Regions from separate parts of the Paenibacillus sp. SAFN-054 genome, predicted to be linked through region 2. Evidence: riboswitches for the same ligand, from Rfam matches in the RefSeq annotation. Region 2 holds a riboswitch; the other holds the start of a gene.
The links. A riboswitch is a leader RNA that binds a small molecule or an ion and turns the genes downstream of it on or off. The one in region 2 is predicted to bind cyclic di-AMP.

Region 1 (5,523 bases), on a different contig from region 2:
TCCACAAATCCGATAATGGTCAGCGACTCTGTGGAACCGTCTAATTGGAACGTATCCCCAAGTTTAAATCCTTTATCCTTCATGGTGATATTCGCAATGACACTTTTCGGTTGATCAGGAGATAAACGATTTCCTTCAACGATGGACGGCTCCAAAAAGCTGCCCGGCTCGATCCCAATGATGGCGATGTCGACTTTGTCCTCATTTTTGTTGCTGTGCCCTTTGAGCGCTGTTGCCATGGAATTTCCCATAGGTGAAGCAGCTGTTACATCAGGTAATTTCTCTGCTTCGGTCACCAATTGATCGGACAGCAGGGATTTGCTCATGGAAGACTGCGACCCTTGCTGAAAGATAACATAATCGGCATTCATGTTCTTGAGTACGGACGCGGCAAGCGTCGATAGACCATTGCCCAAGCCAGACAGGATGAACACCAACCAAGCGATAAGCACAAAGATAATGACAATCATGGAAAACCTCATCTTACTATGCATTAATTCCTTCATAGCCAAAAACATGCGATTCCAACTCCTCACTCCTAATTATTTGACACTTGTGTCAAAATAGACGAACCACATCGCAGTCCCCATCTATTAAATCATATATTTGACACTTGTGTCAAAATAGATTCGAGTTTCTATGACCTCCCCGAGCCTCCGATCCATACTTGAAACAAGAGATCGCTCCATTGATCTGTCGGGACATTCAGCATATTCGGAGTATTAATCAGGTTAAAAAAAGTACCGATAAGTACCGGTAGGGGAATATCCTCCCTTAAATTGTTCTCCTTTTGTGCCTGTTCAAACAAGCGTGCGAGCTGAACCTTGAGACTCGAATGCGCCCTCTCAATAAATTGAAGATCATCGATCACCTTGATATGATCTGAATGTATTTTTTGAGCATCACCAAGGAGTTGATGAAGCCTGGATTCTTCAACATAAACATGAAGTAACTGTCGGAGAGCGATCATAGGGTCCGTCTCATCGATGGATGATGCATTTTCTAATACGTTCGAAATCACCCGCTTCATACAAGCAGCAACGATTTCTTCTTTATTGGAGTAATATTGGTAAATCGTGCTTCTGGCTCCAGGGAGATGCTGTGACAGGAGTTTAAGATGAAATCCGTCGTAACCATGCTCCAATATTAATCTTTTCGTCACGTCAAGCAGCTCTGTTTCCGTAAAAGATTGTTTTCTACCCAATGTGGATCGTCTCCTTTCCGTCTTGTAAGATCAGTTTAACAAAAAAACAGCAACAACAGCAATCGGTTGCCGTTGTTACTGTTTCTTTTAAGGAGGATGGCGCCCTTGACGGATTCGGGTTCATGCCATCACCTTTTCATCGATCATGAAGTTGAGAAGAATGCGGTTGAACTCCTGAGGCTGGCAAAGATGGCTCGGGTAAATGGCATCGTCGATGACGGCTTTCTGGGCGTAATAAAACATCTCCGCAGCCTTGTTCATTTGTTTGACGAACCATTCGCTCTGTCTGCCGGCTACGCATAGAATGGGCATTCGCAGCCTTGTCGAATTCGAGTCCATGTCGATTTTGAGCAGGGCCATGCGCTGCTTGATCGACTCCGTCGGACGCTTGTGAAAGAGCTCATCCCGCAAAATGCTGTATGCAGGTACCCACCGGTTATATGTCACCCGCAGCGACCGGAGAAAGAATTCCGCAGGAAGATAATAGGACAACCAGCTGCAGGCCTCAAAAAATTTCCAAATCCCGCTGCGGGTTCCGTACGGACCGTAGAAATAGCTGTCAACCAACACGAGTGCATTCACTTTATCCGGCTGGTAAGCAGCGAATTTTTGGGCAAGCAGACTGCCGCTGGAGCAACCGACGAGCGTGACTTTGGTCAAATCCAGCTTTTCCAGCAGCTCGTTCAGATCCATGCACTGCGTATCGATGATATCCTCCACTTCGACGTTTAATTTGCCGGAATTGCCATAGCCCCTTAAATCGAGCACAATCACCTTGGCCCTTTTGCTGAAATATTCGACCTGCGGCTCAAACATATGATGAGTCGAAAGATGTCCGTGGATAAAGACGATTGGCGCGCCGCTGCCGTGTGTTTCGTAATATAGGGTTGTTCCGTTTACTTGTATGTTGGGCAACTTCCTTCTCCTCTCTACCTTAACATGATGTCTAAGATGCCTTCCCTCAGGCAGATAAAAAAGACAACAAAAAAAGCATTGAAAAGAGGACCTCTCTTCAACGCTTTCAGGGCAAGGCCAAAAAAGCCTTGATTCATCGCATCGTAAGGATCGTCTCTCTTGATACGCTTGCGAGGTTAGCTGACGGATTCGGACTTCAGAGTAGCCCTACTCATTACAATGAGATTCACCCCATGTGACAACCTTTCTGTCACGGCCGGTTCCCCCGCTTTCCGCTCCTGGCGGAAATTCAGCGAAATAGACATCTATTCAATTTGCGCACACAAAAACACAGAGCGGATACCCTGTGCTGATTTTAAAAGCTCACAGTTTCACTCCTCTCTCTTAGCGACGCTTACGAGGTTAGCTGACGGATTCGGGCAGTGAGAGTTGCCCTACGGACGGCATGGATGTCATTCCCCTCCATGACTTATTCCGATTCACCCCATGCATGGACAGATTCGGCCATCCGGCAAAATCCGTTCATTGCGGTTCGTGGTTCCCCCGCTTTTCACAAGCGAAAACTCAGCGTAATTCCGTGTCATTCCTTCAAAAGCTAACAATGAACTGAATATACGCCTGAGCAGGCAAACTGTAAAGCATGGGTTCCACAGAATTAATGGCTTTTTCGTTGCGTTTCCTGAAATAGCAGGCACTTATCCTGAGAAGTCTTATCTTTTCGTTCATTAGCTCCTCGTTGCTTTCGTTTAGGTGAACATTTTTGTTCCATTCCCTTTTCCTTCAGACAGCGGCATCAGAGAACAAGCAAAAACCGCCTCCTGAATGCATGTTCAGGGGCGGTTTGCTTATAATCCCGGCTTAAAGCTTCTATATTATTCGTTCCAGACTTCGTCCGCAATCTCCTTGATAAAGGCCAGCTTCTTCCACTGCTCTTCCTCCGTCAGGATATTCCCCTCCTCGGTCGAAGCAAATCCGCACTGCGGGCTAAGGCAGAGGTGGTTGATGTCCACCACCTTCGCGGCTTCCCTGATCCGGCTCACGATCTCCTGCTTGTCTTCCAGGTCGCCTGTCTTGGAGGAATGCAGCCCCAGCACGACCTGCTGATCCTTTATAAATCTCAGCGGGGCAAAGTCTCCTGCCCGATCCGTATCGAATTCCAAGTAAAATGCGTCGATATGATCCACCCCGAACAGCGTTTCGGCTACCGGCCCGTAACCGCCCGCGGAAGCCCAAGTCGAATGGTAGTTGCCGCGGCACACATGCGTCGTGATGATCAGATCTTCCGGCAGGCCGGTAATCGCTTCCTGGTTCAGCTTGGCGTACTGCTTCGTGATTTCCGAGACGTCGACGCCTTCCTGCTGCCTAGCTTCCCAGTAGTTCGGGTCGCAAAGCATGCCCCATGTGCAGTCATCCAGCTGCAGGCTGCGGCAGCCTGCCTCATAAAAGTCGCGGATGGCCGCATTGTAGGCTTTAGCGATATCTGCTACGAGCTCTTCCGTGCTGGTATAGAACGCTTCGGTGCTTTCTTTGTTCTCCGCCCGCTGCAGCTCGGCCAGAAACTGGGCCGGCGCAGGAATCGTTTGTCTCGCGACGACGTCATCGCCCGCAGCCTGCTTCAAAAATTTGAAATGCTCCACGAACGGATGTCCCGTATAGCCGATTTTCCCGTAGAGACGCGCGGTTTCTGCTCTCGTCTCCTCACCCTGGAATACATATCCGCGATCTACAACCTGTTTTTCGACGCCATCCAGCCCCCACATGAAATCCAGATGCCACCAGGAACGCCTAAACTCGCCGTCCGTCACCGCTTTTAAGCCGACTTCCTTCTGTTTCTCCACCAGCTTGACGATTTCATCATCTTCGATCCTTTTCAACTCTCCGGCCGATAGGATGCCCTTCTGGTACTGGCTCCGTGCCTCCTTCAGTACTTCCGGACGCAGAAAGCTTCCGACATGGTCGTATCTATAAGGGGTTGCCTGTCTTCGTTTTGCTTGTTCCCTAATTGTGCTCATCGTTCATTCTCCTTCGGCGCTTAAGTTTTCAACTCGATAAGAGAAAGATATCACACAATTCCGGTTATACCGTAACTCCGATTAACTATAGCTGGCTATAGTCAAAAGCTATAACAAATTCACGATGAAACTTATAAAACCCGAACGGTGCCAATAGCGGCCTGCAGCGCCTCGATATAGGCCGCAGCCAGTTTGGTCAAAGCGGCATTCTGGTGGCAAATCCACCCGATGTTGATGGTCTCCTCGATATCCAGCGGAACCGGGATAATCTCATTGCCGTTCAGATCGGCGCTCAGCACACCCGTCGATATCGTGTAACCATTCAGCCCGATCAGCAGGTTAAACAGCGTCGCCCGGTCGTTGACGCGGATGCTTTTCGGATGAGACAGCGTGCTGAGAATTTCTTCGGAAAAGTGAAAAGAATTAAACTCCCCCTGTTCAAACGACAGGTACGGATAATCCTGCAGCTGGTCGATTGTGACTAACGCCTGCTTGGCCAAGGGATTATGCACGCTGATGAATATATGCGGCTTGGCCGTAAACAGGCTCGTAAACTTCAAATTCGCATCCTTTAACAATCGGTTGATGACTTTGCTGTTGAACTCGTTCAGATACAGGATGCCGATTTCGCTGCGCTGGCTTTTGACATCCTGGATGATTTCGTGGGTCTTGGTCTCGCGCAGAGCCAGCTCATATTCCTCATGTCCATACTCCCGTACCAGGTTTACGAAGGCGTTGACCGCAAAAGCATAATGCTGCGTCGATACCGAAAAATGCTGCGGGGAAGGCTTGGCGTTCAAATAGCGGCCCTCCAGCAGCTCCGCCTGCTCGATCACCTGGCGGGCATATCCGAGAAACTCTGCCCCCTCTTTGGACAGTGAAATCCCCTTATTGGTTCGCTCGAATATCGTCACCTGAATTTCCGCCTCCAGATCCTTGATCGCATTGGACAGGCTGGGCTGGGATATGAACAAGCGCTTGGCGGCTTCATTCATGGATCCCCGGTTGGCTACTTCGATAACGTATTTCAATTGTTGCAGCGTCACGATGATCGTCCCTTTCTAGGCTTACGTACTTACAGCTTATTTTCTATAGCATATCAAAAAAGGTTACACCGGGTAATCCTTTTGAAATGCCGTAATGATGCCGAAATGGGCTTTAGCCACGTAAAAAAGCACCGCGAGCCGTCCTCCCGACGTTCCATCGGAAGCAGACTGCGGTGCTTTCAAATCGCTTGTTCATGCCGGATCACTGCACTCTCGGCTTTGCCGGATCGCAGTCCGGCCGCGGTACCTCGCCGAACTGCGACAGCTTGTGCAGGTAATAGCATTCTTCCCTGTACATATGGTCCGGCACGAGCCGGTTCAGGCGGCTTAGCAGCTCGGCGCTGAT
Region 2 (5,523 bases):
CATGCAAGGCCCAATACGGATCCTTCAGCATCCCTCTCCCCACAGCGACGAGATCCGCTTTCCCGTCAAGAACAACCTGCTGCGCATCCTCGAACCGATCCAGCCTGCCGACCGCGATGACCGGAACATCCAGCTTGGTTTTGATCTCTTCCGCGAGTTCCACCTGGTAACCCGGCCCTGCTTTCGGTCCGCCGTTCGCCCCAATATGTCCTTCACCGCCCGAGGAGATATGAAACACATCCACACCCGCTGCTTGATATCGGCGGCAAACTTCGGCAATATACTCGACGTCGTACCCTCCATCCACATATTCTTTGGCGGATACGCGCATGATCACAGGCATGTCTACCGGTACGGCCTCCCGCACGGCCTTGACCACTTCTTCGCCAAAGAGCGGAAGGTCCTTGCCATAAATATCATCCCTCTTGTTGGTTAACGGGGAATGGAACTGATGAATCAAATAGCCGTGAGCGCCATGGATTTCGATCGTGTCAAAACCGGCCTCGACGGCTCGTCTTGCTGCTTCTTTGTATGCCTGTACCATATCTTTCACTTCATCCGTGGAGAGCGCACGCGGCACACTGTATTTTTCATCGAAACGGATCGCTGAAGGGGCTACGGGCGGATTCGCATCCTCCGCTTTTCGGCCGGCATGGCCAAGCTGGATTCCGATTCGGGTACCGTAGGTATGTACCTCGTCGACAATGCTGCGATAAGCAGGAATCTGTTCATCGCTCCAAAGCCCCGTATCCTGGCTCGTAATGCGTCCGTCAGGACGGATGGCTGTCATTTCGATAATTATCAGGCCTGCTCCGCCGACAGCCCGGGATACATAATGCACAAAGTGCCACTTGTTTGGAATTCCATCCTCCGCCTGCACCGAATATTGACACATCGGCGGCATGACGATCCTGTTTTTCAATGATAAGCCCTTTAGGACATAAGGTGTAAATATATCAGCCATGTGTTCAGTCTCCTTTCCGAGAGCCATAATCTGAAGATACCCATATTTATGCAGGTCTAATATGAAACACCTATATATTATATACGCTTTTCAAGTATTTATGGAAACGGGCGAGAGAGCCTTGGTCCATCTATAATCCTTTCCATTTCGGGGCATAACAGTATAGACAATCCAATGGCTCTGCCAGCATTCCCCTAGAAAGGAGTCCGTGCCGCATGATCAGAACTTATTTCAGCAAAATATGCGCGGTAACGCTTGTCTTTACTCTGTTATGTCCCGAAGCCGCTTTGTATGCGGCAAGCCCGGAAAATCCCGCTGCTCCGCGTCCGGTACAGGAAACCAGCACGATAGAAAAAGCGGAAAAGCATCAGGAAAAACAGATACTGACCCTCGGCCAACTGATTAAAAAATATCCGGATACCTTCAAAATTCATGGCCCCCATGTGAAACAGATCGCGCTTACCTTCGATGATGTACCAGATCCGCGGTTTACACCGCAAATTCTTCAAATTCTCTCGGAGAACGGCGTCAAGGCAACCTTTTTCGTTGTGGGCAGCCGGGCCCAGAAGCATCCGGAGCTGGTGGCACGCATTGTTCGCGAAGGTCATATCATCGGGAATCATTCCTACAACCACCCCCAGTTTCACAAGCTGACGATGGCTGAATATATGGACCAAATAGTGCGTACGGAAAAAATACTCTACGGCATTACCGGCTACAAGCCGAAACTGATCCGTCCCCCATACGGGGATATAACGGAAAGTCAGCTGCGATGGGCCAAGCGTGAGGGCTACAAAATCGTTAACTGGAATGTCGATTCCCTGGACTGGAAAGGCATCGGCAAAGAAGCGGTGAAACGGAACATCATGGCAACGGCAGGACAGGGCTCCATTATTCTTCAGCATGCCGGTGGCGGCACGACCTCGGATCTATCCGGCACGATTGGCGCTCTGCCGGAAGTCATCCGTGACTTGAAGAAAAAAGGCTACACCTTTGTTACATTACCCAAACTTCTCAAAGTGCTAAAGGACAAATAAAAACAAGCAGCCTCGACCATCAAATGGTATAAGGCTGCTTGTTTGCGTACATGCGTATGTGGGTAATTAGTATAAAGATAACGATTATTTAATAAAGTACAATTCTACGTTCTGGAAACCAAAGTTGCTTACTGACTGCTGGCTTCCTGGAACAAAGATATCGATGCGGTTGCCCTTGATGGCACTGCCTACATCTTTTGCGGTAGCGACGAAAGCTTTTTTGGGAAGACCCGCAAAATCATGTCCAGTGACAAGCACTTTCGTTCCGAGCGGAATAATGGATGGGTCCACGGCGATGGTACCGAGTTCGAGCGGATTACCGAAATAGTCGACGGCACCCCATTTGCCATTTTCGCTTGCCGCAGCAGAGTATGCTGTAGCTTTGACTTTCAGGGTTTTATTATACGTAAAGGTTTTACCCCATGCTTCCACGATTTTTTGCTCCGAATCCACGCTAAGCGAAGCCGCGGTGATCGATGCCGGCGCGGAATCCGCGTAGGCCTTCATGGTTTCAACTCCGGGAATGTTAAGCTTCAATCCTCCATAGATGTTCGTGGCTTGTACGTTAGGATTAGCATTCATCAATTGATTTAGGTTGACGCCATATTGTTTCGATAGTGTGTAGAAGGTATCGCCTTCCTTGGCCACATGTACAGAGTCCGCATGGACAGGAACGGCTTGTACCGCCAATGTGATGCCGATTGCAGCTGCGATAAATTTCAATCCTTTAAATCTCTTCTTCATAGTTCCTCCTTAAAATCCTTCAGTGCCTGCGAGGTTAGCTGTCGGGTTCGGATTGAGGAGACAACCCTACGTTACAATCACGATTCACCCCAAGTGACTAAGTCTTTCACGGTAAAAATAATCCCCCGCACTTTGTGTTCCAAAGTTTTGGCTTACTCAATATATCACAATTTTGTAACCAGTGCGCATGAAAATGTTACCATATTGCAACTATTAACACTATAACTTCCGTTATCAGAGTTAGAAAGTTACTAATTGCTTAAAAATTTAAATCGCGATTTGCGTTAAAATGATTACAAATTCTTCATTACATACGAAATAAGCCCCGGCGAGAAATGGATTCTCGCCGGGGCTTATTTCGTATGTGCTAGAGTACTTTGCTCAAGAAATCTTTCGTACGTGCATTCTGCGGGTTGCCAAATACCTGGGACGGTGTTCCTTCTTCCATGATCTGACCGCCGTCCATAAACAGGATTCGGTCTCCTACCTCACGGGCAAAGCCCATCTCATGTGTGACAATGACCATGGTCATGCCGCCCTCAGCCAGCTTCTTCATGACTTCAAGAACCTCTCCGACCATCTCGGGATCCAGCGCCGAAGTCGGCTCGTCAAACAGCATGACATGGGGCTGCATCGCCAGAGCACGCGCGATAGCAATGCGCTGCTTCTGACCGCCTGACAGCTGCGAAGGATACGCATTCTTTTTATCGGCGAGGCCGACGGTACGCAGTAAATCCACCGCGATCGTCTCGGCTTCCGAGGAAGCCATTTTTTTCACCTTCAATGGGGCAAGCATAATATTTTGAAGCACAGTTTTATGCGGAAACAGGTTGAACTGCTGAAATACCATGCCCATTTTCTCACGGGTCAAGTTAATATTATGTTTACGATCCGTAATGGACTCGCCCTCAAACGTAATTTCGCCGCTCGTTGGCGTTTCGAGCAGGTTGAGGCAGCGGAGGAACGTACTTTTCCCCGATCCGCTGGGTCCGATCACGACTACGACTTCCCCTTTGGCGATTTCAACGTTAACGCCTTTTAATATTTCGAGCTTCCCGAACGATTTGTGCAGATCCTTAACGGTGATCATCCGTATTCAGCCTCCTTTCGAACAAACCAAGCAGCTTGGACAGCGTGAAGGTCATAACAAAATAAATGGCGGCAATGATTAAGAGCGGCTTCAACGACTCATAAGTAATGGTCGTGACAGCCTGCGCTTGATACATCAGATCGGTCACGCCGATAAACGATACGATCGAGGATTCTTTAATGATGGTAATGAATTCGTTGCCGATGGCCGGCAGCACGCTTTTGACGGCCTGCGGCAAAATAATGTGCCTCATGGTCATGGCTTTACCCATGCCGAGAGAACGGGCAGCTTCTGCCTGCCCTCTGTCCACGCCCTGAATGCCGGCGCGGAATATTTCCGCCAGATAAGCCGAGCTGTTGATCGAAAGCGTAATCGCTCCGGATTCAATGGGAGTCAGCTTGATGCCGAACGATACCAAACCGTAATGGATGATGAATAGCTGCACGATCATTGGGGTACCCCGGAGGAACTCCACCCATACGGTTCCCACAAAACGGAGCAGCCCGAACCGGGACATCCGCAGCATGGACACGAGCATGCCCAGAATGAAGCCGCAAATGACTCCGATCGCTGCAAGCAGCAGAGTATATTGGATGCCCGTTCCGAAATAGGAACGATACGTCCAGAACGTCTCGAATATGTTCATGAAATCCTTACTTCCTTCCTCGATGCCGCAAACAAAAAATAGCGAAGGATATCCGCTATTTTTCGCGTTCGATTATTTTTGAGCCGCAAGATCGCTGGCTTCGGATACGAATTGTTCAATTTTCTTATCGGAGTTCAGCCGGTCGAGTGTTTTGTTGATTTGCTCCACCATCTCCGTATTTCCCTTTTTCACGCCGATCGCATATCCGTCTTCCTTGTAATCAGGCACAGCATCAGCAATCGCAAGTCCCTTGACGTTCTTCAGAAAGGCTTCGGCAACCGGCTTTTCCATGATGGAAGCGTCGACACGGCCGGAGTTCAGCTGCATGATGATATCATTGATCTTTCCGAGTCCTGTAATTTTCGCTTTTGGAATGGTTTTGGCAATGTCCTCTTGAATCGAGCCGGTCTGAATGCCGAAGGATACTCCTTCAAGCGATTGCATCGTTGTGTACTTATCTTTGTCCTTTTCGCGGACGACTACAGCCTGCTCAGCTTTATAGTAGTTGTTTGAGAAGTCAATTGCTTTCTTCCGTTCCTCATCGGGTGTCATGCCCGAGATGACGAAGTCAACGCGGCCGCTCGAAAGTTCTCCAAGCAGTGCCTTGAAATCCATGTCCTTGACCTCAAGCTTCGCGCCCATGTCCTTCGCGATCTCTTTGGCAATCTCAATGTCGAAGCCGACGATTTGATCCTTGCCGTCAATCATTTTATGGAACTCGTACGGAGGGAAATCGGCGCTTGTCCCAAGCACGAGCGTTTTGGCACTGGCATTCGTTGCACCGTTATCCGGTGCGGCTGCCTCATCCTTGTTCTTATCTCCGCATCCTGCAAGCAGACTTCCTGCGAGCATCAAGCATAACGTTAAAGTACCCCATTTTTTCATCATCTATCTCTCCTGTCCATATCCTCATGTTGTTGCGCTTAGTATGGTCATGTTTGCGATTCATCATTACCCTTACGAAAGCATGTTTTATACTACAACAAACTGCATGATTATGCAATGTAATTTTCATACAAAGCAACTCGTTTTCAACAAATTG

Region 1: linked by a shared signal. The riboswitch ahead of ACTHPM_RS11780 (alpha/beta fold hydrolase) and the one ahead of ACTHPM_RS06850 (3D domain-containing protein) in region 2 are both predicted to bind cyclic di-AMP.

What each region holds. Positions count from the first base shown of each region.
Region 1 covers NZ_JBQCKS010000002.1:67,129-72,651, forward strand. The annotation lists gene ACTHPM_RS11770 (ABC transporter permease) at 1-518, opposite strand, end outside; gene ACTHPM_RS11775 (TetR/AcrR family transcriptional regulator) at 638-1,204, opposite strand; gene ACTHPM_RS11780 (alpha/beta fold hydrolase) at 1,325-2,119, opposite strand; cyclic di-AMP (ydaO/yuaA leader) riboswitch at 2,269-2,424, opposite strand; cyclic di-AMP (ydaO/yuaA leader) riboswitch at 2,496-2,699, opposite strand; gene ACTHPM_RS11785 (5-methyltetrahydropteroyltriglutamate--homocysteine S-methyltransferase) at 2,992-4,131, opposite strand; gene ACTHPM_RS11790 (LysR family transcriptional regulator) at 4,263-5,177, opposite strand; gene ACTHPM_RS11795 (DUF2935 domain-containing protein) at 5,380-5,523, opposite strand, start outside.
Region 2 covers NZ_JBQCKS010000001.1:1,458,282-1,463,804, forward strand. The annotation lists gene ACTHPM_RS06840 (NADH:flavin oxidoreductase/NADH oxidase) at 1-964, opposite strand, end outside; gene ACTHPM_RS06845 (polysaccharide deacetylase family protein) at 1,180-2,001, shown strand; gene ACTHPM_RS06850 (3D domain-containing protein) at 2,086-2,745, opposite strand; cyclic di-AMP (ydaO/yuaA leader) riboswitch at 2,754-2,908, opposite strand; gene ACTHPM_RS06855 (amino acid ABC transporter ATP-binding protein) at 3,113-3,835, opposite strand; gene ACTHPM_RS06860 (amino acid ABC transporter permease) at 3,822-4,481, opposite strand; gene ACTHPM_RS06865 (transporter substrate-binding domain-containing protein) at 4,554-5,366, opposite strand.